Regions from separate parts of the Clostridium sp. CS1-1 genome, predicted to be linked through region 2. Evidence: a T-box and tRNA genes for the amino acid it is inferred to sense, from the RefSeq annotation. Region 2 holds a T-box; the other regions hold tRNA genes.
The links. A T-box is a leader RNA that pairs with one kind of tRNA and senses whether it is charged. The one in region 2 lies ahead of AC0N0V_RS22905 (glycine--tRNA ligase), so its partner is inferred to be a tRNA-Gly.
Positions count from the first base shown of each region.

Region 1: it encodes a tRNA-Gly, which carries the amino acid that the T-box ahead of AC0N0V_RS22905 (glycine--tRNA ligase) is inferred to sense. The anticodon was not compared.
Region 3: it encodes a tRNA-Gly, which carries the amino acid that the T-box ahead of AC0N0V_RS22905 (glycine--tRNA ligase) is inferred to sense. The anticodon was not compared.
Region 4: it encodes a tRNA-Gly, which carries the amino acid that the T-box ahead of AC0N0V_RS22905 (glycine--tRNA ligase) is inferred to sense. The anticodon was not compared.

Region 1 covers NZ_CM148680.1:2,202,118-2,209,970, reverse strand. Annotated here, with positions in the region: gene AC0N0V_RS10410 (hypothetical protein) at 175-714, shown strand; gene AC0N0V_RS10405 (protein-glutamine gamma-glutamyltransferase) at 735-1,571, opposite strand; gene AC0N0V_RS10400 (hypothetical protein) at 1,628-2,617, opposite strand; gene AC0N0V_RS10395 (manganese efflux pump MntP) at 2,926-3,474, shown strand; gene AC0N0V_RS10390 (hypothetical protein) at 3,666-4,166, opposite strand; gene AC0N0V_RS10385 (hypothetical protein) at 4,291-4,434, opposite strand; gene AC0N0V_RS10380 (hypothetical protein) at 4,588-4,812, opposite strand; gene AC0N0V_RS10375 (CPCC family cysteine-rich protein) at 5,113-5,388, shown strand; tRNA gene AC0N0V_RS10370 (tRNA-Pro) at 5,969-6,044, shown strand; tRNA gene AC0N0V_RS10365 (tRNA-Gln) at 6,055-6,129, shown strand; tRNA gene AC0N0V_RS10360 (tRNA-Lys) at 6,133-6,208, shown strand; tRNA gene AC0N0V_RS10355 (tRNA-Leu) at 6,217-6,300, shown strand; tRNA gene AC0N0V_RS10350 (tRNA-Gly) at 6,351-6,425, shown strand; tRNA gene AC0N0V_RS10345 (tRNA-Gly) at 6,494-6,567, shown strand; gene AC0N0V_RS10340 (spore germination protein) at 6,814-7,853, shown strand, end outside.
Region 2 covers NZ_CM148680.1:4,836,354-4,844,206, forward strand. Annotated here, with positions in the region: gene murD (UDP-N-acetylmuramoyl-L-alanine--D-glutamate ligase) at 209-1,582, opposite strand; gene AC0N0V_RS22905 (glycine--tRNA ligase) at 2,150-3,541, opposite strand; T-box leader at 3,887-4,052, opposite strand; tRNA gene AC0N0V_RS22910 (tRNA-Asn) at 4,157-4,231, opposite strand; gene lysS (lysine--tRNA ligase) at 4,449-5,957, opposite strand; gene greA (transcription elongation factor GreA) at 5,973-6,452, opposite strand; gene AC0N0V_RS22925 (hypothetical protein) at 6,624-7,451, opposite strand; gene dusB (tRNA dihydrouridine synthase DusB) at 7,524-7,853, opposite strand, start outside.
Region 3 covers NZ_CM148680.1:4,402,004-4,409,856, forward strand. Annotated here, with positions in the region: gene ytxC (putative sporulation protein YtxC) at 21-920, opposite strand; gene AC0N0V_RS20830 (DUF6873 family GME fold protein) at 1,125-1,829, shown strand; tRNA gene AC0N0V_RS20835 (tRNA-Cys) at 2,092-2,166, opposite strand; tRNA gene AC0N0V_RS20840 (tRNA-Gly) at 2,171-2,245, opposite strand; tRNA gene AC0N0V_RS20845 (tRNA-Phe) at 2,250-2,325, opposite strand; tRNA gene AC0N0V_RS20850 (tRNA-Asp) at 2,331-2,407, opposite strand; tRNA gene AC0N0V_RS20855 (tRNA-Val) at 2,413-2,488, opposite strand; gene hslO (Hsp33 family molecular chaperone HslO) at 3,235-4,119, opposite strand; gene AC0N0V_RS20865 (class I SAM-dependent DNA methyltransferase) at 4,163-4,906, opposite strand; gene AC0N0V_RS20870 (small, acid-soluble spore protein, alpha/beta type) at 5,068-5,331, opposite strand; gene AC0N0V_RS20875 (peptide ABC transporter substrate-binding protein) at 5,406-7,109, opposite strand; gene AC0N0V_RS20880 (aspartate-semialdehyde dehydrogenase) at 7,738-7,853, shown strand, end outside.
Region 4 covers NZ_CM148680.1:623,838-631,690, forward strand. Annotated here, with positions in the region: rRNA gene AC0N0V_RS02745 (16S ribosomal RNA) at 1-753, shown strand, start outside; rRNA gene AC0N0V_RS02750 (23S ribosomal RNA) at 990-3,890, shown strand; rRNA gene rrf (5S ribosomal RNA) at 4,070-4,186, shown strand; tRNA gene AC0N0V_RS02760 (tRNA-Glu) at 4,192-4,266, shown strand; partial or broken gene AC0N0V_RS02765 (IS1595 family transposase) at 4,422-4,622, shown strand; gene plsY (glycerol-3-phosphate 1-O-acyltransferase PlsY) at 4,780-5,373, shown strand; gene AC0N0V_RS02775 (hypothetical protein) at 5,727-5,999, shown strand; tRNA gene AC0N0V_RS02780 (tRNA-Lys) at 6,063-6,138, opposite strand; tRNA gene AC0N0V_RS02785 (tRNA-Gln) at 6,142-6,216, opposite strand; tRNA gene AC0N0V_RS02790 (tRNA-Pro) at 6,227-6,302, opposite strand; tRNA gene AC0N0V_RS02795 (tRNA-Arg) at 6,308-6,384, opposite strand; tRNA gene AC0N0V_RS02800 (tRNA-Gly) at 6,391-6,464, opposite strand; gene AC0N0V_RS02805 (YciI family protein) at 6,668-6,973, shown strand; RNA gene ssrA (transfer-messenger RNA) at 7,486-7,839, shown strand.

The DNA of each region.
Region 1 (7,853 bases), 2.4 Mb from region 2:
TTAGTTGTTCCATTATACGAGACTTTTGCTCTATTGTTAATCTGTCAATATAAATAATACAGCGAAAACTCTTTCTTTTACAATTGTTCTTATATTTATACTCAAGAATAATTTTAATGCATATGGAAAAAATAACATATAATATTTATACTTTTACAAAGGGGTGTGTTGTCGTTGAAAAACCTTTTAGCAAAACTTATGAAAAGATTTATAGGGTTAGTTTTTGTAGTTATAGCACTGAATCTGATAAAAACAGGGTATAGTACAGGAATTAATGGATTAACCAGTAATCATAATAAGAAAAGCAAAACAGTTAATGCATCTAACGTAAAAAAAATTAATTGTAATGAAAAAACTTCGTTAAGTGAAGCTTATGCAGAGTTAGCAAAAGGAAAAGTACTTATTAAAATTCTATCACTGGATGCTAAAGATAATACACTTACTATTAAAATTGAAATAGAAAATAATTCTAAATATTTAGTAGGCAAGTCTTTGTATAATTTCCATTTAATAGATTCAAGCAAAAATAAAATCGAATTAAAATCTACTGATAATAATTTAGGTGACGACATTGTGCCAGGCAGTACACAAGCGTTTGTACTTGTATTTACTAATGTAGATTTATCAGCTAAGCCAATGAAACTAAAAGGTGAGTTATTTATACCAGATCCTAGAGTTAAGGATGATAAGTTTAGTTTAGATATAAATTACTAGTCTTTTCTTAAAGTATTTGATTATAATGTAATCTCAGGATTGTATGGAAATATATAAATGTGTCCGTGTTTATCAAAGCTATCATATGTTCTGTTTGATGACTGAAAATTATAATATAGATTTGATAAATGCTTAAAATTAGGTCGAGCTGCTACGTCTAATAAATATGCAGATATTTTTGCACCTGATTTTCGATTTGAATTTAATTCTTTAATAATTTTGTCACCAGTAGTTATTCCAACACCGTGTCCGTAATAGTTTCCATTACCTAAGTATATAACATTTTCTCCTTGCCATTCAGGAGTTTTGGGATTTACTTCAGGGTTTTTGAAGTACCTTCTATCACCAGGAAAGTAATCCGCTTGCTTTTTTGTATACCCAATATCACTGATATTGGAGTCTATATTATGCCAATTCATCAAATATATTCTTGGAAACACTTGATTAAATAGGCTTTCAGGATATATGTTAAGTAAAGCCTTATAATAAACAATAACCATTGCTGTAGCACATTCAGTTGCATATTTTGAGCTATTTACGAAAATATCCTTAATGGCCTCAGAGGGTTTTACACCTTTTTTTGATAAAAATCCTCCTATTTTTGTTCTTTCCCAAAATCTAGAATTACACTTAGATTTGCGAAAAATTTCAAACGAGAAGTTACTTTTATTAAGTTCTTTGGATGAATCAACTATATTTTTTCTTAAGCTTAATTCAAATTTTAATTCATTAATTGAGTTATAAGTATATATTGTTTTACTTTCATATAGTTTAATAATAACTTTACTTTCAATGCTGTTATTTGCATATTCTTTTATTGTTCTAGGATCAAATTGATTACCTGATATTTTAATCATCTCATGCCTCCTATTTCACAACTTTTTATTATTGTTAGTGATTCAATCTAAAGTCTTTAAGTCATCTCCAAATTAACTCTGGCAATATTAATTTGATCTAATACGGGGTACTTAATCCACATGCTCCAATGGTATAAGCTTTGCTTAAATAGCTTATAAGAAAATTCTGATAGCAGCATCTTTGTTTGATCATCTAAAGCATTAAATGTTAACAAAAGTTCCTGCTCTTCTTCTTGCATTAAATTTGATCTCATATTACCACTCATCATTGAAAATCTGCATAAATATTTAGAGTCCAAGCGTACAAAGCAAGGTGTAGGAGTAGAACACTGCTGAAAACTTTCACCTGTAAAGAATAAAAAAGGCTCATTTTCTCTAAGCCAGTTCATCAAAGATATATACTGTTTTTGACTATCGCTGTGTTCGCCCATATCTATTCCTGGTACGAACCCTAAAAGTTTACGGGCTAATTCTATATCTTTTGTATGTGACGAAAGTAGGCGCTCTCCGATTAAGGATATAATTTGAGGAGAATCTGATTGGAAAAAAGCCCAAACTAAATCATGAATAAGACTTTCTTTCCTATTTCTAGCAAAAATCATATTGCTTACAATTGGCAGAATCGTTATATCCATATAATTACTTATCAGAAGCCCTGAGACTATATCTAAAACTTCGTCAAACTCGTCACTTAGTCCGTCGTCATGAGAGCCTGTTTCTAGCATCCATCTTAAGGTAAGATGAATTTTTTCTTTAGAATCAGATGAAGATTTCTCATCTAATGAAGTTCTCTTTAATACTTCATCCACCATTTGTAGAGAAATTTGATTCCTTGAGCTTAAATAAGATAATAAGGTATATTCACTCAGTGTAGTTTTAAGTATAAATAGGGAAGTGAAGCACAGATTTTCATCATTAACCAAATTTAGAGCCTCTTGTCTGTCATTCTTAAGTAGTGTTAAAAAGAAGTTGTGTAATTCATTAACACCTTTTTGCAGTCTTACTTTATCTAATAAGTTTATAGAAACCAAGTTAGTTCCATACATATATATTCTCCTTTCACTTTGATAGAGATATAGAAACATTTAATTATATTTGACTAGCTATATTGGTGATTATATTAATTTTGACAGAATTATTTATAATAACATAGTATGTTAATTTATATAAAATGTTTATGATTAATGTTAATTAACTGATATATAAATAAAAATTCATGTGATATTACTGTAACAACCTGTAATTTTCTACATATAATAGAATAAAATTTAATCCTTATTGTCAATCACCCTAAATTAAAACTTAACTTAAATGAACTCAATTATCTTACTTAAGAAAATAAGGGGGTAAGGCTATGGATTTAATTTATTTGTTTTTCATTGCAGTAATTAATAGTATAGATAATATCGGTATAGGAGTTGCCTATAGTATTGCTGGAATACGAGTGAGTTTGTTAAAAAATATACTAATTTCATTTTTAGCTTTTTTAGTGTCATTTATTGCTTCATATTCTGGAGGTGTAATATCTCATTATGTAAGTGAAGATACTTCTTCAATCCTTAGCATGATACTTTTAGTATCTATGGGATTATGGATGATATATAGAGCTTATCTTGAGAAAGAAGGTAGTAATATAGAACACGTAAGAGTTCTTAAATATAAGGAAGCAATATACATCGGTATAATATTAGCACTTGATGACATAGGTAGTTCAGTTAGCTCAGGTTTAATAGGATATGAAGCGTTTTGGGTATCGGTACCTTATTTCATTGTAAGTTTTTTTATATTTTCTTTAGCGAATTATGGAACAAAGTTTTCCTCGAAGTTTGTAACCGGTAAAAAAGCCACTATTGTAGCTGGATTATTAATGATTTTAATAGGTATATTAGGTGTTTTTGAATAGAAGAATATTAAACTAATATAAGTACCCTATAAAGTTTTAGTTTTATAGGGTACTGCTTATACTAATTATTTATAAATTTAAAATTATTCTTTTCCGGAAGGGTAAGAGTCTTTTAAATCAGTATTAAAAGGTGCTAGATTTTGTACTCTACTTAAATATAACTTTATTAAATAATGTGAATAAAATTGTATTTAATCTTTTGAAAAATATTTTTTATAAATATTATTTGTGCATCCATAATCAATTAAAAGTATTTGATTATCTAATATTCCCCAAGAACTTAAACTTTTTACATCTCCATATAGTAAATCATAAGTGTCAACTATTTCTATTACGTTTTTATAAAGAGAGTCATTTTTGCTAATTCCGAGGAGCTTAAAAACATTTTTGTGCTTTTCCTCTCTTTTTTTAGCTAAAGGAATAGCTCTTCTCATAATGAGCATATCTTCTTTATACCAAACTACAGGACATAAATATCTCTTTAAATTTTCATCTATACTACTATAAATAAAACTTTCAGTCTCACATTGTCTATATCCACCATGAAATTTTGATAACTTAATAACATAATTCTTATCTATAGCATAGATGATTCTACCAGCTCCTTCTCCTAGATATTGAAAATTTTTGTTAATTTCTTTACCACTCATTAAAAAAATCTTTTCAAACATTTCAGTTTCTGAAAAATTCACTTTGGAGAAACCCCCCTTTGATAACTCTATATCTTATATAGTATTAAAGGACAGACATATTTGTCCGTCCTTCTATTTAATAATCTTACAGTTATGCCAAAGTGAGAATAATTTTCTAAAGTAACTAATGCTTGTCTGTTTTAATCTCTTCTACAATTACCTTTGCGATTGTTTTTATTTCTTCTATTCTTGCAAGATCTATCTGATCTATCACATCTATCGGATCTATCTGATCTTCTATTCTTACAAGATCTGTCTGATCTATCACATCTATCGGATCTATCTGATCTTCTATTCTTACAAGATCTATCAGATCTATCAGATCTATCAGATCTATCGGATCTATCGGATCTATCGGATTTATCAGATCTTCTATTCTTGCAACATCTATCAGATCTCTCTGACATACAATGCCTACTATTTACATCTGTGATATCTGATTGTGGTGTATATCCAAATCTACTACATCTTTTTGAATTATGATGTCTAGATCTTTTACTTGATCTATGGCATTTATCGGATCTGTCACTTTTTTCGCATCTATCAGACCTGTGTGATTTATTTCTTCTACCTGATTTATTAGTTTCTTTACATTTATCACTTCTACTTGATCTTGAATTTGATTTTTTATTAGACAATTCTTCATTACCTCCTATTACTTTAGATCAATATATTTAGCTTTTGTCAATATATAATATGCCAAATTTACTAATTTGGTGACGGTTTCCATTGCTTAAGGTGAAATCTGAACGTATAGCTAATCAATGTACAAAGATGGTATAAATATCATGTGGATATACTTTAAAATAATTGATACAATTTAAATGTAGCTTGCAATGGAAAGATAAATGAAACATTTACTTGTAAACAGGATGCAAAAGTATTTAGGTACATAGTAATTTAAAATTTCTATAATTAATCTATAATTAATAATAGGGGGTTAACAATGATTAGATACACTTGTCCATGTTGTGGATATAAAACTTTAAGTGAGAAACCATACGGTACTCATGAAATTTGTACAACTTGTTTTTGGGAAGATGATAAGGCTCAGTTTGAGAATCCTGATTATGCTGAAGGAATAAATGGAGTTTCACTTAGACAAGCCCAGAAAAATTTTACGGAATTTGGTGCATCTCAAAGAAAGCTAGTAAAGCTTGTAAGAAAACCAAATAATATCTTTTTAAGGGATGAAAATTGGAAACCTTTAGTTGAAAATTAATTTGATAAGTTAAAGTTAGCAAATTAGGTAAAACCTGACTAGAATATAGTTTCACAGCAACTCCATTAGTGTATGGAATATTTGACTATCGATATAACTGATTTGTAGTAAATCTTATTATATTGAATAAAATGTCTTGTAGATACTTGTTTATCTACAAGACATTTTTAATAGCTTCATTTTTAAAGGAATTATAAGAGACCAATGTAGGATATTCATATACATTTTTACGTCTGATCCTTAATACTAAGTATTAAGGATATTCATGTCAAATTTATGGATTCACTAGTATATAGCCTAATACTTTAGAATTAATAGCAATTTTAAAATCAAGTTAAAATACAAAGAAAACTAAAGAAAATAGACATAAATATGAGATAATGGCAAAATATAGGCTAAATCAGTCTGAAAAAAGATGTAGAATAGTTGACAAGCTCTTTAAAATAGTATAGAATTCATAAATGTACTCACGAAATAAACTAAGTGAGCATAAGAAATGCGTTTTTAAATCAACTAAATAGAGCAATAATGTTCTAAGTTGTATACTAGGATTTAGAATTCTTGAAAATGCATTATATATCGGGGTGTGGCGCAGATGGGAGCGCGCGTGGTTTGGGACCATGAGGTCGCAGGTTCAATCCCTGTCACCCCGACCACTAAAAACATTGGGATATCGCCAAGCGGTAAGGCACCAGACTTTGACTCTGGTATTCGTAGGTTCAAATCCTGCTATCCCAGCCATTTGGTTCACTAGCTCAGTCGGTAGAGCACATGACTTTTAATCATGGTGTCCGGGGTTCGATTCCCCGGTGAGCCACCAATTAATTTGCAGGTGTGGCGGAATTGGCAGACGCACTAGACTTAGGATCTAGCGCCTTAGGCATGGGGGTTCGACTCCCTTCACCTGCACCAATTAATTCTTTTTAAAACATGTTCTTAGTTTTAAGCTACTTATTAAATAAGCGGGAGTGGCTCAGTGGTAGAGCGTCACCTTGCCAAGGTGAACGTCGTGGGTTCGAATCCCATCTTCCGCTCCAATTAAATGTATTACGGAATAGCGTAACAATTTCAGTATGGTTAATGTGGTACAAAAAATATTAAATATGCGGGTGTAACTCAATGGTAGAGTGCTAGCCTTCCAAGCTAGTTACGAGGGTTCGATTCCCTTCACCCGCTCCAAATAAAAAAACTTATAGCTAAAATTAGCTATAAGTTTTTTTATTTGTCAAATGTATATAACTACTGTTTAACTACTATATTTGGAGAAGGAATAGGTAAAGAATAATATACTTTCCTGAAATGTATGTTAATCTTATCTAAAAGAATTCCATAAAGCTTTATTTCTACGTTATACGCTTTATCCTAAGGATAAAGCGTATATTTCGTTTAAATATGGGGAATAAATTCCTATATGGGGTGATATATATGCCAAATGAAAATAGTACTATTCAATGTATGATTAAACATATTGAAGATTTAATAGGGATAAAAAGTAAACTAGCAATAAAACACTTCATAATAGGAAAGAACTTTCAAATAAATGCTGCTATTGTTTATACTGGAGGATTAGTTAATACAGATATGATAGATAGAGACATTCTTTCTTCTTTAATGTTACATGTAGAGGAAGACTTATGTGGAATAGAAGATGTTGGAGACTACTTATGCAAGAAATATATTACCATTAGTAGTACTAATGTTGAACCAGATATAAACAAGGCTGTAGAAAATATAAAACGAGGGAAAACTGCAATACTAGTTGAAGGTTATTACAATTTCATAATAGTAGATACAGCCAAGGGGGCTTATCGATCTGTTACGGATCCAGAAAACGAATCATCAACAAGAGGTCCTAGAGACGGCTTTATAGAAAGCTTGGAAACAAATATAAGTTTATTAAGAAAACGTATAAAGGATAAAAGTCTCGTAATAGAAAATTTCACAGTAGGCAGGAGATCACAAACTGATTTAGTGATTATGTACATAGATGATATAGTAGATAAAAATATATTAAATAGTATACGAGAAAGAATAGAATCTTTAGATATAGATAGTGTAGAATCAAATTCTATTATTGAACAATGTTTAGAAAAGCACACTTATAGTATTTTTCCGCAGATTTTTTATACAGAACGTCCAGATAGAGTACAGGCCAATTTAATGGAAGGAAAAATTGCCATATTAACTGAAGGAAGTCCATTCGCTTTAACTTTACCTACTGTATTTGTAGAGTTCTTTCATACAGTAGAGGACTATTATAATAGAACTTTGATTTCGAGTTTTACTAGAATTGTAAGATATATAGCTGCGGCTATAATATTAACTTTTCCAGGTGTTTATATTACCATAATTAAATTTAACTCAGAGTTAATCCCAGCAACATTTATTCAATCTATAATTGAGTCAAGAAAGGGAATAGTTTTAACTCCGTTTATGTCTATGTTATCTATGAATTTAGTTATAGA
Region 2 (7,853 bases):
TTATCATAAAACTAATAATTAAATGAGTTCTTAATAACGCATTTAATTATTAGTTTTATAAGCACTTTACCAAAGGCTAAATGCTATATACCTTCACTTTTTACTTTAGAACTGAAATTTAATCATATAAAGTGATTCTGTTCCCATTATCTATATAAACACTAACTATTAATTTAGACAAGGCTTTACATATATGAGTATAAGCAAATTATATTTTTCTTATGAGTTCTTTAAATTTATTCCCTCTAATTTCAAAATTAGCAAACATATCAAAACTTGCACAAGCTGGTGATAATGTTACTATATCGCCTTTCTTCCCTATTTCTTTTGATTTATAAATAGCAGATTCTAGACTTTCTTCAATTATTATCGGTAAAGTAATACCTTTCGCAGAAATAACTTTATCAAAAGCATCCTTTATTTTATATTTTGTGTCCCCTATCAAAATTAAATACTTAATCTTAGAATACCCTTCTTCTGCTAAGGATTCAAAAGGTAAGTTTTTGTCATATCCTCCTGCAATTAAAATTACTGACTTATCAAAAGCCTTGAGCCCAGCTAACGTTCTGCTTGGACTGGATGCTATAGAATCATTGTAATATTTCACACCATCTATCTCTCTAACAAATTCACATCTATGCTCTACCCCAGCAAATGTTGTAGCCACTACTCTCATACTATCTACGCTTACATCTTCGCTTAGTGCACAAAACGCAGCAAGTAAATTCTCTACATTATGCATTCCCTTTAGTTTTAACTCGCTTAAATCACATACTTCTTTTTCTTTTATATACAGCTTGTTATTTTTGAAACATGCATCCTCTTCTGCACTTATTATAGAAAATTGGAGCACTTTTCCCTTAGCTTCTTTTACCATAGAATTAGTTATTTCATTATCCCTATTTAGTACTAATAAATCATTCTCACACTGGTATTTAAATATATTCTTTTTAGCCTCAACGTACTCATTCATATCCTTATGAATATCCAGGTGGTTTGGGCTTAAATTTGTAATAACAGCTACCTCTGGTGATACACCCATTGTCATAAGTTGAAAACTAGAAAGTTCAAGCACAACTCTATCACTCTCTTTTACTTCTTCTATTTTTGTGAAAAGTGGGGTTCCTATATTGCCACCAACCCATGTCTTATATCCATTTTCTTTAAGTATTGTATATATCAGTGTCGTAGTAGTGGTTTTCCCATCGCTACCTGTCACTCCATAAATCTTAGCAGGGCAGTATCTTACAAACTCTTCTATTTCTGAAGTTATATACGCACCTTCTTTCTTAGCTTTTATAAGTGACGGACTATCTATTCTCATCGATGGAGTTTTGAATATAACATCAAACCCTTTTAAGTTATCCAGATACCCTTCCCCTAATACTAATTGTACTCCTTTTTTCTTAAAATCTTCAACAATTTCACCTAGTTCCTCTTCACTTTTTTTATCAAAAGCCGTAACTTTTGCTCCTAAATTTAAGAGAAAATTTATTAGTGGAGTATTACTTATACCTATACCAACTACAGCTGTCTTTTTATCTTTTATAAAATCCTTAAAATAATTAAAATCCTTCTTCATAAAAAACCTCCAAAACTTTAAAAACCTATCTATTTGATTTTTCCTCATACTAAATTATACCACTTTAATAGAGAAATTAGTTGTTTTCTAATGTGTTTTTATTTTATATATTAAATAATCTACAATTACATAATAATCTTCATTTAACTCTTAATACTATAGAGCTATAGTATTATTATAAAGTCGAGAAAAGTCGAAATTGATAGAAAATATTTAATTTATCAACTTTATTGTAACGTATTGAACTTTTTTGTTATTATATGATATAATATGTTTGTGCCGTAAGGAAACATTAATATAATTCCCCAAGTTTTAATTAAACATATAACATATCCCCATGATTAAACCCTATTTTACCGGATAATAAGTATCCGGTTCTTTTTTTATTTTAATTTCCTTAAACTATGTTAAGAATTCATCTCTTGTTAGTGTAAACATTTAGTCTTCTCAGTAATTATTATATAGAATTATTTTAATATTAATTAATAGCATCTTCTTGTATGTAGGACATAATTTATAAAAGGCATATTTACTTTAGATATTCTAAAGCAAATATGCCTTGTTAAATTAGAATTCTATCTTTTCTTTTATAAAATTCTTAATTTCATCTATCTTTATTCTGAATTGTTGCATAGTATCTCTATCTCTAACTGTTACAGTATTATCCTCAAGAGTATCAAAGTCTACTGTTATGCAATAAGGTGTTCCAATTTCGTCTTCTCTTCTATATCTCTTTCCGATACTTCCTGCATCATCATAATCAACATTAAAATCCTTTCTTAAATCATCATATATTTCTAATGCTTTATCAGAAAGTTTTTTAGTTAAAGGAAGTATAGCTAATTTAAAAGGTGCTATTGCTGGATGAAAGTGAAGCACAGCTCTTACATCGCCACCTTCAATTTCCTCCTCATCATAAGCATCAATTAAGAATGATAATGTTAATCTATCAGCTCCAACTGAAGGCTCTATACAGTATGGCACATATCTTTCATTTGTGTTAGGATCAAGGTATGATAAATCTTTTCCAGAGTGCTGTTGATGTTGTTTAAGATCATAATCAGTTCTATCAGCTATTCCCCACATTTCACCCCATCCAAATGGATACAAATACTCAATATCTGAAGTTGCATTACTGTAGTGAGATAGTTCATCTTTTTCATGGTCTCTAAATCTTATATTCTCTTCTTTTATTCCAAGTTTTAATAAGAAGTTCCAACAATATTCCTTCCAGTAGCTATGCCATTCTAAGTCAGTTCCCGGTTGGCAGAAAAATTCAAGTTCCATCTGCTCGAATTCTCTAGTTCTAAAAGTAAAATTACCTGGAGTTATCTCATTTCTAAAAGACTTGCCTATTTGAGCTATTCCAAATGGCACCTTTTTTCTTGAAGTTCTTTGTACATTTTTAAAATTTACAAATATCCCTTGTGCTGTTTCTGGTCTTAAAAATATTTCCGCTTGGGTATCTTCTGTAACTCCCTGAAAAGTCTTAAACATCAAGTTGAATTTTCTTATATCTGTATAGTTCTTTTTACCACAACTTGGACAAACTATATTATTATCGTCTATATACTGTTTTAATTTTTCATTACTCCATCCATCTGCACTAGCTTTTTCTATTCCTTGTGCTGTCATATGCTCTTCAACTAACTTATCTGCTCTAAATCTAGCCTTACATTCCTTACAATCCATAAGTGGATCTGAAAAGTTTCCAACATGACCAGATGCAACCCAAACATCTTTATTCATTAGAATAGCAGTATCTATTCCAACATTATGTTTGCTCTCATGAACAAACTTTTGCCACCAGGCTCTTTTTACATTATTTTTTAATTCTACACCTAAAGGACCATAATCCCAAGTATTTGCAAGTCCTCCGTATATTTCTGATCCCGGATATACAAATCCTCTGTTTTTAGCTAAGGCAACTACCTTATCCATAGTCTTTTCAAATGCCATAACATTACCTCCTACTTTTATCATTTTTAGTTAGTATTTACATTTTATATTAAAATATAAAAAAAGGCCTGCCATGAAGGGACGAAAATTTATTTCCGCGGTTCCACCCTTCTTGACATGAGCCCTGCTTTCTACCATTATCACTCAAAAGCTCCATTCATAATAAATTCCGATTGTTCACACCAGCCACAATCTCTCTTAAAGAATATTCATTACTACTCCTCTTCATCATAGCGAAATATTAAATTTTCAATTGTATATTAAATCTAGGCCATAAATGGCGCCTTTCATTCATGGCAATTATCACCTACATCTAATATTTAATATAAAAAAAAGACCTAACCATAAAGGGACGAAAGTTTATTTCGCGGTTCCACCCTTCTTGGCCTTAGCCCTACTCTTCATTCCATCACTCGGAAGTTCCCTTCATAATAAAATCTTAATTGTTTTCACCAACCACAATCTCTCTTAGAAGATTTCTACTATTACTTCTCTTCTTCATAGTGAACTATTTAATTCATTGTATATAATTTATAACCTTTACTTCCTTTGTTATATTATATACTAATTATTCAATTTTATACATATAAAATTGAACTTATCAAAAAATAAAAATGGCTCCGTGGAGAGGACTCGAACCTCCAACCCTTCGGTTAACAGCCGAATGCTCCGCCGTTGAGCTACCACGGAATAACTTAACTTACATTTATTATTATATCATACATTTTTAAAGTTTCAATAGTTTTTTTAAAAAAACTACATTTTTAACTACATAAATATAATTTTTCTTTAAAACTTTATAATGCTAGATAAGCCAGAAAATTAATACAAGTTATTTCTAGCTTATCTCATTATAAAGTTCTAAGTTATTGAAGCTTAACTTTATGTGATATCTAAACTATATATACTATTGCTGAGTTGGTTTCATAGTTGGGAATAGAATAACATCTCTAATAGATGCCGCATCTGTTAGGAACATTACCATTCTGTCTATACCTATACCAAGTCCACCAGTTGGAGGCATACCTATTTCCAATGAATTGATAAAATCATCATCCATCATATAAGCTTCATCATCTCCAAGTTCTCTTTCTTTAAGCTGTTGAACAAATCTATCTTTTTGAACTATAGGGTCATTCAATTCAGAGTATGCATTACATACTTCTCTTCCGAATATAAATCCTTCAAATCTCTCCGTAAACTGCTCATTTCCTCTCTTTTTCTTTGTAAGAGGAGATATTTCAACTGGATAATCAAGAATAAATGTAGGTTGAATTAATTTATCTTCTCCGAATTCTTCAAATAATAGATTTAATATTTCACCCTTTGTATAATCCTTTAATTCCTTTTTCAATGGAAGATGTTTTTCTTTTGCAATAACTCTTGCTTCCTCATCAGTTTTTATTTCATTAAAATCTACACCAGCATATTCTTTAACAGCATCTACCATAGTAATTCTTCTCCATGGTGGTGTAAAATCTATCTCTGTTCCTTGATATATTACCTTTTTAGTACCAAGAACCTTATCACATACATAAGCCATCATATTCTCGGTAATTTCCATCATATCATTGTAGTCTGCAAAAGCTTCATATAATTCTATCATTGTAAATTCCGGATTATGTCTTACACTTATACCTTCATTTCTAAAGTTTTTACCCATTTCATATACTTTTTCAAATCCACCGACAATTAATCTCTTTAAATAAAGTTCTGTAGCAATTCTTAGATACATATCTATATCTAAAGCATTATGATGAGTATTAAACGGTCTAGCTGCTGCACCACCTGCTATAGGAGAAAGCACTGGAGTTTCAACTTCTAAATAATCTCTATTATCTAAAAACTCTCTTATAGCTCTTATTATAGCAGTTCTCTTCATAAAGGTATCTCTAACATCTTGATTCATTATTAAATCAACATACCTTTGTCTATATCTTAAATCAGGATCCTTCAATCCATGCCATTTTTCTGGAAGTGGTTTTAATGATTTAGCTATAAGTTGAAAATCTGTAATATGTATACTTATTTCTCCTGTCTTACTTTTAAATACTTTACCTGTTACAGATAAAATATCTCCTATATCAAAAGACTTATATTCTTTTAGTTTCTCTTCACCTACATCATTTATTTTTATATAAAGTTGTATTTTCCCATATCTATCATGCAAGTCTGAGAATCCAGCTTTACCCTGAACTCTTTTTGACATAAGTCTTCCTGCTACGGTTACTTCTTTGTCTTCTAATTCATCATAATTATCTTTTATTTGTTTTGAAGTATGAGTTCTCTCAACTTTATAAACATCAAAAGGGTCCTTTCCTTCATTTTGTAGATTAAAGAACTTCTCTCTTCTTATTTTCATAAGTTCATTAAAATCTTCTTCTAATTCGTTTATATTCTTTTCTTCATTTGACATTTGTACAACCTCCAATTATCTTCTTATGCCAAGTATTTCATACTTGCTTACTCCATCTGGCACTTGTATTTCTACTATATCACCAACTCTTTTTCCTACAAGGCCTCTTCCTACTGGTGATTCATTAGATATCTTATTATTAATAGGATCTGCCTCTGCAGAACCTACCATTATATATTCTACTTCCTCATCAAACTCATAGTCTTTTAATTTCACTATAGAACCTATGCTTACAATATCTGTTGGTACTTCACTTTCATCTACAATACTAGCATTTTTAAGCATATTTTCAAGTTGAACTATTCTTCCTTCTACAAATGCTTGTTCATTTTTAGCATCGTCATACTCTGAGTTTTCACTTAAATCTCCAAAAGAAAGTGCAACTTTAATTTTTTCAGTTATTTCTTTTCTCTTAACTGTTTTTAAATATTCTAATTCTTCTTCTAACTTCTTTACTCCCTCATAAGTCATTACATATTTTTTTGATCCACTCATTTTATTCTCCCCTTTTAATAATTTATCAAAAACTTTCTATATCAGTGTTTATTAACCCTTTTATGATGGAATAACCTACCTTTATCAATCATTTAAGTAATTATAAAACAGCATCCTCTTAATGTCAACATTTTCAAGCTTAATTCACAATGAGTAAAGATTATGATTACTTTAATCTATCCCCAAAGTGTCTTCATTAAATTTCATCTTATCTAAATATATCCCATTATACTGAAGGGATTTTTCAACATCTTTTTCTTCCATCTGACACAGTATGGATCCAAGAAGTTCTGGAGACATGTTTAATCCTCTTAACTTCCAAGGTACGTTATACGTTACATCATTTATAATTATCTGACTGCTCTTTTCAGGAACATATATATTATTTAAATGCCATATAGCCGCTTTACTATTTATATTCATTCCCATTGAACTAACAATAAAGTCTGCGTTTCTAAAAGCATATTCCTTGTCATTTGTAATCATAGGTGTTATACCATAGTTAGCAACTATATATTCTCCAATAGTATTGATTTTTCCTATGTTTTCAGATAACAAAACTATATATTTAGCCTCTTTTGCCATATTACATATTACATGAAAATTCATATCATCAGCTGCATCACATATAACTATACAACTATCCCTTATACTTTTATTCGTAACTCTTAGTATAAGTTTAGAACTCCTTACAATTCCATAAGCCATAAGATCTTTTTGAAAATTATTAAAAAGCTTATAATCCAGTTTCCTGTATGTCTTAGATGCTAAGGTAGACTCTTTATTTCTTATTACCTTTTTAGCAATTCCTAAGTTACCATAATACGCCTTCTCATGAAAGTTAGATGGAAGCTTTACGTTAATTATATTTAGATTTAACTCCTCAATAAAACTCTCCCCTGAACACCTAATTTTAAATCGATCCTTTACTCGTGAAATAATGCTATTGTCCTCATATGGCCTTTTAACATCAGCATTAACATATACTATTGGCTTCATTAAATATTTCCTTATAAATTATTTACATTATCATTGTATTCTAATACATTATTAAAAATTACATAGAATTTGTTAATGTACATTCCTTAATCTTTTCTTATAATCTTCTAAGATACTTATTGCATTTATACTTTCTTTTTCATAGTTAACCTTGTCTTTGATTTCCTTATTATTTTCAAGACCTTTTATATACCATCCTATATGTTTCCTCATTTCTCTTAAAGCCACATTCTCACCATTATAATAAATTGAGCGTCTGTAGTGTTCAATACACATATCTATTTTTTCGTCGGCTGAAGGATATATTATTTCTTTTCCCTCAATTCCTTGCTGTACTTGTCTAAATATCCAAGGGTTTCCCATTGAGCCTCTACCAATCATTACACCATCACATCCAGTAAT
Region 3 (7,853 bases), 430 kb from region 2:
TACCTGATTTAAACTTCATCTTATATTCTATGAACGCTTCTCTTTATTTCCTTGCAATTCTCACAATCATTACAGAACTCTACTCGATTTGTAAATACCTTTTTTATTGTATCTATTAACTCATCATTTCTACAATTTTCTACACAATGAATTATTATCTTCTCAGGTGAATTAGTAATTAAAACACTTATTATCAAATCTTCTACATTAGTATTTTCCCTATATCTTATATCATTTAAATCACTAAATAAACTTTCAGTAATATCTTCATCATTTTTATCTCTTACTACGTATTTCCCTTCAATGTCAATTTCTATATTGACTAGGTCAATTTTACTCTCCTGTATTTCTACAAAATATTTTAGTAGTTTTATAAACTCATTATATTCTTTTTCAACCATATATCTTTCAACTACTTTATCTATTATACCTTCTAAATCATCTTTTAATTCCTTCATCCTAAATCTCATAAAACCATTTATATTTATTTCATTATTTTCATCAATACATTCAACAATTTTATCTATTATTGCATTTCTCTTATTCATACAATAAATAGAATTCTCATCTATTATGCTTCCCTCTCCCTTTAGCGTTTCTAGGCTACTATCTTTAATTTCTTTAAGCTCATCATATTTCAGAAAAAAGTATGTATCCGATAAAAAATTCATCATATCTTTCTTATAAAACTGATCTATAACAGCATTATATAATATATTAGCTATATGTATATTAAACATATTATGAAGCTTGCTGTTCATTTCTTCTTCACAGAATATCTTTACGAAGTGAGTATTTGACTCTATGCTTTCCGAAATACCTATAACTATGTTCTTATTTTTAAAATACTCTTTTATATAATTTATTCCGTCTATTATATCTTCTCTATCATTATCATACACTATTGTAAGTAATAGCATTCCTCACACTCCCTTCTTAAAAATAGTATGCGTTTAAACAAAATCCCTATTCAAAATCTTTTTGTCAAATACCGACATTGTTAATTTAGATTGAAAGTCAGAATCAAAAGATATAAAATTAAATATAATCTTTACTTACGAAATTTCAACTAAGTTATTCACTAGCTACTTAGTTAAATCATTGTTTACAAGGAAGGTTTTTGTATGAAATATGCTATTGTAGATTTTAGAATAAGTGATGAGGAAAAATACAACCTTATCAATTTAGGATTTAATATTTTAATTTGCCCTCCCTCAAGATTATTATACCAAGCAGTTTGCGGTCATCCTGATATGCTTTTACATATTATTGATAAAAATAATATTATAGTCCATCGAGATATTGATAAGGGTTTTGTCGTTTTTTTAAAGAATTTAGGTTTTAATATAATACTGTCGAAAAATAATTTAAAGAGTACTTATCCTGAGGATATTGCTTTAAATAGTATAAGTTTATCTAACTTATTTATTCATAACATTAAATATACAGATGAAGAACTTCTTCATCGGATGAGTAATAAGAAACTGATAAATGTAAAACAAGGATACACCAAATGCTCAACAGCTGTAGTAAATAAACATGCAATCATGACTAGTGACAAAACTATAGCTAAAGCATTAATTCAAGAAAATATAGATGTGTTATCACTTCCACCAGGAGATATTTTACTGCCTGGTTTAAGTTACGGATTCATTGGAGGGTGTTGTGGACTTATTTCTAATGATACTTTAGCCTTTTATGGCGACTTAGAATTCTATACACATAGAAAGATGGTATTAGAATTTTTAGAGAAGCATAACGTAAAGCCTGTATATTTAAGAAAAGGAAAGTTAATAGATAGAGGAAGCCTTTTTGTAATTTACAGTTAAAGATTTTTTCCTAGTAACCTTACAAAAATAGATAATTTATTATTGTTGTCTTTTACCTTTTGTAAAATATTGATTATTCAGATTAAAACGAGCCTTAATCCAAATCTTTTATTATCAGATATCAAAAGTTCAAGTTTACAAAATAAATTAAAATTTTATAACGAAATAAAAAAACTCTATAATTAACCGTTTATTAGATACTAATATTTAAGTTAATACAAAAACAAAAGAACTATCTAAAAATTAGATAGTTCTTTCAGTTTGGAGGCGCCACCCAGATTTGAACTGGGGGATAAAGGTTTTGCAGACCTCTGCCTTACCACTTGGCTATGGCGCCGTATTGGAGCGGAAGATGGGATTCGAACCCACGACGTTCACCTTGGCAAGGTGACGCTCTACCACTGAGCCACTCCCGCAAACTGGTGGCCAGACCAGGAATCGAACCAGGGACACGAGGATTTTCAGTCCTCTGCTCTACCGACTGAGCTATCTGGCCTAATTTGGCGACCCAGAAGGGACTCGAACCCTCGACCTCCGGCGTGACAGGCCGGCACTCTAACCAACTGAGCCACTGGGCCGCGTATGGTGGGCACAACAGGGATCGAACCTGTGACCCCCTGCTTGTAAGGCAGGTGCTCTCCCAGCTGAGCTATGCGCCCATACGCTATGTCTTTAAGACATTTATTATTATATAACCAGTTTTGAATATTGTCAACATATTTTTTACTTTTCTCATTCGACGTTACCATCGCGCTGCTGACATGTATTATAATACAAAAATAATTGAATACTGTCAATGCTACATTTTGACTTTATTTAGAATTAGACTCATATTCCTTCATTTTTGTATCTAATTCTCTACTTTCCTACATAATGTATCTTTTAAATTAGTTGAAAATATAGACTTTCAACATGATACAAACTTGGTACACCATAAAATCATTTTAAATTTATCATTATTATAAACAGACTTCTAAGCATCAGATGGAGTTTTAACTCCACCTGATGCTTATAAACAGAGTTCTTAGTGGCTTTGACACTTAGAACTCGTTATCCTTTAGGGGAAGTCGTTATCCAGGGGCGTAGCCGCTCTTTACTCCCCCTCGGAGAAAAGCAGATATCCCAAATCTCTGATTTGGTGATAGTCGCTTTCACACCGTGCGGCAAGTATTATAGCGGGTAGTCATCGGATAAAGTAGCATATAATAAGTTCTTAGAATACATTTAAGTAAGTGCTTTTTAGTATCCTTAGCTTCTAAAATTATGAAAATCTTGGAATTTTTAATTGTTTGAGTGCTAATCGAGTTGTCAGAATTCTTATTCTAGACGCTTTAGAATACTTAAGAGCAATTAATAGTATCAAATAACTTTTTATACACCACTTTTCGTTTGCTAAATAATAAAATTACTTTCCTACTTCTTCAAGTATCTCCCCTATCTGTTCATTTGTAAATTTATAAGATTTATTACAGAAATGACACTTAAGCTCTTCTGTCTTACCTTCATTATACAGTTCTTCTAAATCCTTTTTTCCTATACTTATAAATGCTCTCTCCACTCTTTCTCTCGAGCAATCACATTTATAAACTGGAGTTATACTCTCATGTATTTTTAAATCCATACCCTCGAAGATATAGTTAAGTATATCCTCTATAGACATTCCCTTTATTATCATCTCTGTTATTGATGGTATTTCTTCAAGTCTATAAGTTACTAAATCAGCAGCTAACTCATTTGCGCCAGGCATCATCTGTATTATAAATCCACCTGCTGCTTTTATACTTAAATCAGTATTTACAAGAACACCTAGTCCTACAGCTGATGGTGTTTGCTCAGACACTGTAAAGTAGTACGCTAAGTCGTCTCCTATTTCACCTGAATAAATAGGTACTTGACCAACATAAGGCTCTTTTAGTCCCATATCTCTTATAATAACTAAATTACCATTCTTTCCTATAGCCCCGCCAACATCTAGCTTTCCCTTACTATTAGCAGGTAAATCTACAGATGGATTGCCTATATACCCTTTTACACTAGCATCTACATATGAAGTTACTACTAACCCTTTGGCCTCTCCCCCTCCTGACATTTGGATGGTTAAAGTATCCTTTTCTGATTTTAGCATTGATCCCATGAGACTTCCTGCAGTTAACATCCTTCCAAGAGCTGCTGATGCGGTTGGAGCACAATTATGAATTTTGACTCCCTCATTTACAAGTTCCGTAGTTATTGCTGCAATTATTCTAATATCCCCATTACTAGCAGTAGCTTTAACTAATTTATCTGACATAATTATAAATCCTCCTTAGTTACAAATAATTTATTAAAAACCTTTAGTTCTTCTTACTTACTACGTATACTATCCTCTCTGTACTGTCAGTTATATTGTTATGTTCATAGTTATCCATTATTCTTATAATTTTAAAATTTACTTTCTCTAATAACTGCTCAATCTCTTCACATGTATATGCTCTCTCCGAGTGATGCTCATCAAACCTTCTATACAACTCGTCTTCTTTTACAAAAAACGTTAGATACATGTCCACAATTTCGTTTTCAAGGGAGTTTTCCCATATATAAGTTACACTTTCATCATCATAATTATATACGTTATTTCCCAATACATTAGTAAGCTTATAATGCGAATTTATATCAAATATAAATATTCCATCATCATTTAAATGGTTAAACACGCTGGTTAAGTACTTTTTTATATCATTTATATCCAATATATAGTTTGTAGAATCTAAACAGCAGGTTATAAGATCAAATTTTCTATTCAAGTTCAGTTCTACTATGTCCTGGCATACAAATTTAACTTTTAGTCCTTTAGACCTCATCTTTGTTTCTGCTTTTGTTAACATATCCCCTGATAAATCTACAGCCCAGGTACTATTAAATTTAGGGGCTATTTTCTCTGTTATATTTCCAGTTCCACAACCTAAATCAAGATACTCTCTCTTATCTAAATTGAGTTCTTCACATATTTCTATAACCACATTTGCCCATCTTTCATAATCTATATCATTGTTTATAAGCTCATCGTAAATCTGAGCAAACTCCTTATAACAATCCATAATAGCATCCTTTCAAAAAACATAAAGTAAAATCTATAAAATTATTCATCAATTAATATTATAAATTTTTAATTAATTAGTCAATAATTTTAGGTTATTAATTAAGCAAATTGCCTAATTCGCAATTTGCTTAATCCTATTTCATTTAAACTATTATCCTATTATTTATTTTGTTTTAAGTTGTTTAGAATAACTTCATTCTTAGGAATATTTAATTCCTTTTTTCTTCGTGTCATCATCCCCCCTATCCGTCCAGTCTCTTCTGCTGTAAGTCCACTCCAACCATACTTATCTACCTTATCGCTAAGTCCTAACTCGTCAGCTATTTCATATTTTAGCTTTTCTCTCAATTTCTCAACTTCACTAAGTTCTCTATGAGATTTCAATTTAGCTTTTATAACTTTCTTTAATGGAGTATTCGCCATGTTGTACCACCCTCCCATTATTTCTGTTTATTATTTTTTACAATAAGAGGATTATTTATACATGATTATATTGTTTACTCCCACCGCCCTTGAGTATAAGCGTATTTAAATTCTACTTCCGGACCAACTGTAGGAAATATCAAATTTTTTATATATTTTTGTTTATATATATACTTATTTCTATAAGCCGTAGGTGATATCACTGCATCATTTAAAATTAAAATCTTCTCAGCTTCTTTGAAACAATTGAATCTTTCCTCATTTTTATCACTCCCAAGCAACGCGGCCTTTGTGATTAACTTATCATAATTGATATTAGACCATCCTGTTTTAATTATATTTGTACCTGAATGCCATAAATATAACTCTGACATAGGGTCATTATAATCAGAACTCCAAATCATGCTAGCAATTTGATAATTACCTTCCCCTATCTTTTTTTGAAAAGCCTCCCAATCAACATATTCAATTTTAATGTTTATACCAAGGTTCCTTATATACATTTCCTTAAAGAATTCCGCTATTTCCTTCTGACTTTTATCCAGTCCAGGTTGTAGATATGTAACTGTAATTTTACTTGGATCCTTGCCTAATCCCAATTCTTCTAATCCACTAATTAGTAGTTCCTTAGGGTTTGGTGAAATTTCCTTTAATTCCTTAACTAAATCTGAGCTTGATCTTTGCCTAAAATCATCATTTCCAATATTTATTGAAGGTGGTATCCAGCTATATGCTGGTGTATAAACTCCTCCCCACAGTTTTTTCGAAATTTCTTCTCTATCTATCGCTAAAGTAAATGCTTTTCTCACCTTATCATTACTAAAGAGTCTATTCTTTTGATTAAAAACCTCATAGTTTGTGGACAGCATAGGAACTAAGAATTCATCAAATTCAGAAGTTTTATTAAGACTTTCCTTCCATTTCGCATTAGCGACCTTTATTAAATCTATTGATTTATTGTCGAATTCATTTAATAAATCCTCATCAGATTTTGTTAATTGTATAGTTACCCTTTGTAGTTTAACAGACTTAGCATCCCAATAACTCTCATTTTTAACTAATTCAATTTTATTACCATGAGTCCACTGTTTTATTGTAAATGGGCCGCAGTATACCATCGTATCTGCTTCCATACCATACTTATCTTTATATTTATCTACAATATCTTTTCTTTGTGGTTGCATTCCTACTAAGCTTGTTAAACTTAAAAAATATGCACAAGGTGATTCAAGTGTTATTTCCAAAGTTTTATCATCTATAGCTTTAACCCCTACTATATCCGAAGATAATCTATTTCCTTTATGTTTTTCTACATCATTGTATGTTCTAGCCCCTTTAATGTGATACAATAAAAAAGCATATTGAGAATCTATTTTCGGATCTAAACTTCGCTTAATTCCATATTCATAGTCTTTTGCTGTAACTTTTTGCCCATCAGACCATTGATTATCCCTTAAATGAAAAATCCACTTTAACCCATCTGATGATATATCCCAGCTTAATGCTCCAGCTGGCTTGACTACACTCTTTCCGTTTTCATCTTTCTCAATTCTTGTTAGTCCTTCATTAGTTTCAATAAGAACCTGTGAAGAATATACATCTCCAGCTTTGGCCTGATCTAAAACTTGTGGTTCTTCACCTAAAACTATATTTAAAAATTGCCCCTTATCATTTTGCAGCGCCACAGTTTCAACGACTTTGTTCTTACATCCTGATAACACTACAGACGCAATAATAAGAGATATGCATAATCTAACTATAAACTTACTATCTTTCAAAACAATCTCTCCTTAAATAAACATAATAAATCTTCATGTAATCTATCTAAATAAAATACTTTATATTATCCCCTGCACATCCTATAGATTCTAACCCTTGTATTCCAAAACTATACACACTTTTAATTTTTTATATAAAGCTCTTATATTTTATCCAAACTTTATTCAATAAAAGTAGAACTTTTATATGAAATATTTATAAAATATAACATAGGGTAAAATATTCAATGTTCAATATAATGAAATTCTAAACATGTTTAACTTTTAAAAATAACACCTAATTAAATTTATTTAAATATCTGTAACACATATAAAGTTTTATCTCGTTTATCTATATAAAAATAAATATCATAATTTGTTTTATAATTTTAATACATTATTATATAAAGTTCTCATGTATAAAACACTAATAATACTAATGTGAGATACAATTCGTAATTTTATGAACTTAGAATTAATATTTTCTAAAATTACATCCATTTTAACATTCGTCAATGATTACGATTACACAATTAAAATAATAACAAACTAATATATATTCACAAACATTGTATTAATAAAAAGGTATATATTTTTACTTTAACCAGATATATAATATAATAAAAGTGAAAATCAGGAGGTATTAAAAATGAAATATAACGTAGCAGTTGTTGGTTCAACTGGAATGGTTGGCAGAAAATTTATTGATGTATTAGCTGAAAGAAATTTCCCAATAGATACTATCTATTTTTTTGCTTCAGCAAA
Region 4 (7,853 bases), 840 kb from region 2:
GGATTAGATACCCTGGTAGTCCACGCCGTAAACGATGAGTACTAGGTGTAGGGGGGTCCAACCCTCTGTGCCGCAGTTAACACAATAAGTACTCCGCCTGGGAAGTACGATCGCAAGATTAAAACTCAAAGGAATTGACGGGGGCCCGCACAAGCAGCGGAGCATGTGGTTTAATTCGAAGCAACGCGAAGAACCTTACCTGGACTTGACATCCCCTGAATTACTCGTAATGGAGGAAGCCCTTCGGGGCAGGGAGACAGGTGGTGCATGGTTGTCGTCAGCTCGTGTCGTGAGATGTTAGGTTAAGTCCTGCAACGAGCGCAACCCTTATCATTAGTTGCTACCATTAAGTTGAGCACTCTAGTGAGACTGCCCGGGTTAACCGGGAGGAAGGTGGGGATGACGTCAAATCATCATGCCCCTTATGTCCAGGGCTACACACGTGCTACAATGGTGAGTACAATTAGATGCAAACCCGCGAGGGGGAGCCAAACTAAAAAACTCATCCCAGTTCGGATTGTAGGCTGAAACTCGCCTACATGAAGCTGGAGTTGCTAGTAATCGCGAATCAGAATGTCGCGGTGAATACGTTCCCGGGCCTTGTACACACCGCCCGTCACACCATGAGAGCTGGCAACACCCGAAGTCCGTGAGGTAACCGTAAGGAGCCAGCGGCCGAAGGTGGGGTCAGTGATTGGGGTGAAGTCGTAACAAGGTAGCCGTAGGAGAACCTGCGGCTGGATCACCTCCTTTCTAAGGAATAATAACTAGAAACTTAGGTTTTTAGTTACATTGGAATTCTGGTTTACACTCTGTTTAATTTTGAGGGATCATTTTCCTGTTGACTCGATTAGAGTTAGCATGATAAGGTGTATCTCCAATATTGTTCTTTGAAAATTGCACAGTGATAAGCGTTAAATAATGAAAGTTATTTAACATAAACAAAGTAAAGCTAAAGGTATATATACCTTTGTAGAATTATGATTTAAGGTCAAGCTACAAAGGGCGCATGGTGAATGCCTTGGCACCAGTAGCCGATGAAGGACGCGATAAGCTGCGATAAGCTTCGGGTAGGCGCAAATAGCCTGCGATCCGGAGATTTCCGAATGGGGCAACCCACATAGCTAACGCTATGTACTGTAAACTGAATTCATAGGTTTATAGAGGTAGACCCGGGGAACTGAAACATCTAAGTACCCGGAGGAAGAGAAAGAAAAATCGATTTCCTAAGTAGCGGCGAGCGAAAGGGAAAGAGCCCAAACCAGGAACTTGTTCCTGGGGTTGCGGACAGATCATAAAAGGAAGTAGGAATTAATTGAAGAGAGCTGGAAGGCTCCGCCATAGAAGGTAACAGCCCTGTAGATGAAAATGAAAACTTCTAGATCTGATCCAGAGTACCACGAGACACGTGAAACCTTGTGGGAAGCAGGGAGGACCACCTCCCAAGGCTAAATACTAACTGGTGACCGATAGTGAAGCAGTACCGTGAGGGAAAGGTGAAAAGAACCCCGGAAGGGGAGTGAAATAGAACCTGAAACCGTGTGTCCACAATCAGTCGAAGCAGTTTTACCTGCGACGACGTGCTTTTTGTAGAACGAGCCAGCGAGTTACGATGTGTAGCAAGGTTAAGTATTTAAGATACGTAGCCGAAGGGAAACCGAGTCTGAATAGGGCAAAAAGTTGCATGTCGTAGACCCGAAACCGGGTGACCTATCCATGGACAGGTTGAAGCGGAAGTAAAATTCCGTGGAGGACCGAACCACATTGGTGTTGAAAAACCATGGGATGAGCTGTGGATAGCGGAGAAATTCCAATCGAACTCGGAGATAGCTGGTTCTCCTCGAAATAGCTTTAGGGCTAGCGTTTTGAATGAGTAGTGGAGGTAGAGCACTGAATGGGCTAGGGGCTGACAACAGTTACTGAACCCTATCAAACTCCGAATGCCATATACTTGAATCAAAGCAGTCAGACTACGAATGATAAGATCCGTGGTCAAAAGGGAAACAGCCCAGACCATCAGCTAAGGTCCCAAAGTGTAAGTTAAGTGGAAAAGGATGTGGGATTTCTAAGACAACTAGGATGTTGGCTTAGAAGCAGCCACTCATTTAAAGAGTGCGTAATAGCTCACTAGTCGAGAGATCCTGCGCCGAAGATGTTCGGGGCTAAAACTTACCACCGAAGCTATGGATTCACCGTAAGGTGAGTGGTAGAGGAGCTTCCTGTATGGGTTGAAGTCGTACCGTAAGGAGCGGTGGACTGTACAGGAGTGAGTATGCTGGCATAAGTAGCGAGAAATAAGTGAGAATCTTATTGGTCGAAAACCTAAGGTTTCCTGAGGAAGGCTCGTCCGCTCAGGGTTAGTCGGGACCTAAGCCGAGGCCGAAAGGCGTAGGTGATGGACAATCGGTTGATATTCCGATACCACCAGTTTGCGTTATTACAAATGGGATGACGCAGGAGGATAAGATGTGCGCACTATTGGATGTGCGTCTAAGCACTTAGGCAGACTAGATAGGCAAATCCGTCTAGTCAATGCTGAGGTGTTACGGGGAGCCCTTTTGGGCGAAGTATCTGATTCCACGCTGCCAAGAAAAGTCTCTATGGAGTGAACTGGTGCCCGTACCGCAAACCGACACAGGTAGGTGAGGAGAGAATCCTAAGACCAGCGGAAGAATTGTTGTCAAGGAACTCGGCAAATTGACCCCGTAACTTCGGGAGAAGGGGTGCCACCGCAAGGTGGTCGCAGAGAATAGGCCCAAGCAACTGTTTAGCAAAAACACAGGTCTCTGCTAAAGCGAAAGCTGATGTATAGGGGCTGACGCCTGCCCGGTGCTGGAAGGTTAAGGGGAACACTTAGCGCAAGCGAAGGTGTGAACTTAAGCCCCAGTAAACGGCGGCCGTAACTATAACGGTCCTAAGGTAGCGAAATTCCTTGTCGGGTAAGTTCCGACCCGCACGAATGGCGTAATGACTTGGGCACTGTCTCGACAACAAATCCGGCGAAATTGTATTGCGAGTGAAGATGCTCGCTACCCGCGATTGGACGGAAAGACCCCGTAGAGCTTTACTGTAGCTTAGCATTGAGTCTCGGTATTGTCTGTACAGGATAGGTGGGAGACTGCGAAGCAGAGGCGTCAGCCTTTGTGGAGTCGTCCTTGGGATACCACCCTGACAGTACTGGGATTCTAACCGGCGGCCATGAATCTGGTCACGGGACATTGTTAGGTGGGCAGTTTGACTGGGGCGGTCGCCTCCTAAAAAGTAACGGAGGCGCCCAAAGGTTCCCTCAGAACGGTTGGAAATCGTTCGTAGAGTGCAAAGGCAGAAGGGAGCCTGACTGCGACACAAACAAGTGGAGCAGGGACGAAAGTCGGGCTTAGTGATCCGGTGGTACCTCGTGGGAGGGCCATCGCTCAACGGATAAAAGCTACCTCGGGGATAACAGGCTGATCTCCCCCAAGAGTCCACATCGACGGGGAGGTTTGGCACCTCGATGTCGGCTCGTCGCATCCTGGGGCTGAAGTAGGTCCCAAGGGTTGGGCTGTTCGCCCATTAAAGCGGCACGCGAGCTGGGTTCAGAACGTCGTGAGACAGTTCGGTCCCTATCCGTCGCGGGCGTAGGAAATTTGAGAGGAGCTGTCCTTAGTACGAGAGGACCGGGATGGACTGACCTCTGGTGCACCAGTTGTTCCGCCAGGAGCACAGCTGGGTAGCTATGTCGGGACGGGATAAACGCTGAAAGCATCTAAGCGTGAAGCCCACCTCAAGATAAGATTTCCCATAGCGTAAGCTAGTAAGACCCCTTGAAGAACACAAGGTTGATAGGTCAGAGGTGTAAGCATGGTAACATGTTCAGCTGACTGATACTAATAGGTCGAGGGCTTGACCTAATATATCACTGTGCAATTTTGAGAGAACAATTCTTTCAAATAAAAAGTAACAATAAAAATTGATAGAAGCGAGCAGTTCAAGGAAAAGCTTGAGCGAGGAGCAGAGTTTACTTCAGTAAATGAGCACCACAGCGAAGGATTTGACGCAGAAATGCGAAGCTTATAGCAATTTTTGCGAATCTAGTGGTTATGACGTGAAGGCTACACCCGTTCCCATTCCGAACACGATGGTTAAGCTTCACAGTGCCGATGGTACTGCACGGGAGACTGTGTGGAAGAGTAGGTCGCTGCTAGGTAATATGGCCCCTTGGTCAAGCGGTCAAGACACCACCCTTTCACGGTGGTAACAGGGGTTCGATTCCCCTAGGGGTCACCAAAAACCTTGTAAACAATAATATGTTTATAAGGTTTTTTTATTTGCAAAAGTCTGTGTTAATAGTTGAGGTAGGTATTTCTAATTAAGTACCTATCTTGCTTCATTTTTAGGATATGTTTTAAAACCTTGTTGAAAATAGATATTTATTTAAAAAATTAGAACAGAAACATGTAAAAAGAGGTAAACATAAAGAAGGCATATATCATATTCGACATATTAATGCCCTACATATCAATTTAAAAAAATGGATGAAAAGGTTTAATAGTGTTGCGGCAAAATACATAAGCAACTATGTTAAATGGCTTAAATTATTTAATACAGAAGAAAAAATAATCAAGGCTAAAAATTTTATTATTTAAAGTAATATAACGAATTCCTATATCAAAGTAAAAGAGAGCCGGTATACATATAATGCGCTATATATTATGATTATTATGTTATAATAAACAAGTATAACTATCTACAATGATTAGATTAGACAAATAAAAATAAAATGAATTTAAGGTGAAAGAAATGATTATCATAATAACAATTGTAATATCTTTTTTGTGTGGTTCAATCCCAACAGGATATCTACTTACTAAAAAACTATGTAAAGTTGATATAAGAACTAAAGGTAGTGGAAATATAGGTTCAACAAATGTTAAAAGAATTGCAGGAACTAAGATATCTATTATTACTCAGATAATTGATATTTTAAAAGGAGTAATTCCTGTAGTTTTAGGGATGTATTTGGTTAAAACTATAAGTTTACCAATATCATCTAATACATTTATCGCTATTATTGCAATAGCAGTAGTTTTGGGACATGATTATACTCCATTTCTCAAATTTAATGGTGGCAAAGGTGTAAATACAACTCTTGGTGCATTTATTTTGGTTGCACCAGTTCCAACATTAATTGGTGTCGCAGTTCACTTTATATTGCGTCTATTTACGAGTATAGTTTCTGTTAGGTCAATTGCAATAGGAGTAACAATACCTATTATGTGTTTTATTATGAAATTCCCCATTTCAATAGTTGTTTCTACTACAATAGCCTGTGCTTTAATGATAGTTAGACACAAAGATAATCTAATAAGAATTATAAATAACGAAGAAAAATAATAGTTAAATTATATATACAATCATATTTTTATTCGTATTTCTTTTGAAACTAACGACTTCAGGTAGTTTTGATATGGGATAGATTATAGGATCAAATCATTAATTTTAATGTAACAATACTTTGTAAAATTTGAGTATTATAGATATATCATTAGAAATATTGTTAAAGTTATCATATAGTGATAGTGTAGATTCATAGCACCATAGAGATACTTTTACGGTGGTAGTGCAGATGAATTTAACATAGCTTTAAACTGATGATAAAGTTCAAATAGATATTTATATATTTATTCACATGATTATATGAAATATTCAAATTTTAATTATTAAAATATTATAAGGGGGATTTTAGCATGTTCTTTGTTTTAGTTTCTATAATATTATTGATTTTTCCTGTAATTATGATTCATATGATAAAGAGGGAGCGTAGAGGAATAAAAGATAAAGGAACCCCAGATATTAGTTCAAATGATTTTAATGATAGTACTTTACATGATTATAATTATAATATGTTAAGTAGTAGCTTCGACAGTGATAACAGCGGTTGTAACTATAATGATAGCTGTGAATGTAGTGATTGCGGTTGTGACAGTGGAAGCTGTGATTCAGGGGGAAGTTGTGATTAAAGAGTGATGATATAGAAAGGTATAGTAAAAAAACTCAACAATTTTGTTGAGTTTTTTTATTATTGGTGGCTCACCGGGGAATCGAACCCCGGACACCATGATTAAAAGTCATGTGCTCTACCGACTGAGCTAGTGAACCAAATGGCTGGGATAGCAGGATTCGAACCTACGAATACCAGAGTCAAAGTCTGGTGCCTTACCGCTTGGCGATATCCCAATATTTTTAGTGGTCGGGGTGACAGGGATTGAACCTGCGACCTCATGGTCCCAAACCACGCGCGCTCCCATCTGCGCCACACCCCGATACATGGTGCGTCTTAAGGGATTCGAACCCCTGGCACACGCCTTAGAAGGGCGTTGCTCTATCCAACTGAGCTAAAGACGCGTATAATGGAGCGGGTGAAGGGAATCGAACCCTCGTAACTAGCTTGGAAGGCTAGCACTCTACCATTGAGTTACACCCGCATATATAAATCTAGGAAACAAAATAAACATTCTCTAATCCTGTTTAATTGTTTTGTGTATAATTCCTTAACACAATTATATATTATAAGATAAGTGTAGTATTTTGTCAACTATTGTTTTAAAAATAATTTTTTAGCAATCATTGATAAATTTATGTTTTTTTTGATATAATAAATAACAATAATAAAAAGGGGGATTGTTTTATGCAATTTGTACTTACTGGTTATGATGGGAATGATGAGAGGGCACTTGAAAGAAGATTAGCGGCTCGTGAAAAGCACTTAAGTCTTGCTGAATCAATGGCTAATGAAGGAAAGCTTTTATATGCCACTGCACTAATCGATGAAAATGAAAAAATGGTAGGATCAGTTATGGTTATGGAGTTTCCTACAAGAGAGAAGCTTGACGAGTATCTAAAGAATGAACCATATGTTATAGGCAATGTGTGGGAGAAAATTGATATTAAACCTTGTAAGGTTGCTCCGATATTTGCAGGAATGCATAGGTAAGTAGAATAAGAGTTTATTAAGTTTTTAAAATGAATATTGATATAAATTATGAGAAGATGATCTTTTAGGTTGTCACCCTATAATTTATATCTTTTTAATTTTAAAAAGTATATCATTATGCCCTTTAAAAGTAAAAGGATATAAAGAAATAAAATGTGCATACAAAACATGTAACATAATATATATATTTAATAAAATAGAAAATAATTTAAGATTTGGACCAATAAGAAACTAATGAATTTTATAATATGATAATAAGTAGAGTACCATACTTTATTATTTTTGATTCCTAAGTATTTAAGCTAAAAAACTTACATAAAGCAATGATGAAAAACATTACTAATTTAGGTTAAATAATACCATTGATAACTTCCACTTTATAGTGTATCATAATAACTGTCAGGTAGATAAATGTACCTGATATTGAGAGTTTAAAATTAAATAATTTAACAAAAATGCGTTTATAGATTTTTTAGATACACTTATAACTCTAGTGTTATATTTGATAATATGGGGGCGTATTTGGTTTCGACGGGGGTATGTTGTATCTGGGAAGCGAGTCGAGGGAACCTGTGGACCCGCGTTAAAAAACTATGGGATTAAAGATAAACGCAAACGATAATTTTGCATTAGCAGCTTAGTCTGCTACGTTCTACCTTTGAGTACCGCGGCTTAGGATAGGGCGTCGACAGCGGTGAACCGAGTCCAGCAAAGCTTTGAGCTGGAAACGGAATTTATGAAGCTACTAAAATCAGAAGCCTGTCCTTAGGCGCCTGGTAGAGGGAATATTAAACTAAGGACTGCACTCGGAGATGCTCAGGTATTACGGCTTTCGGACAGGGGTTCGACACCCCTCGCCTCCACTCTACATAACAGTATT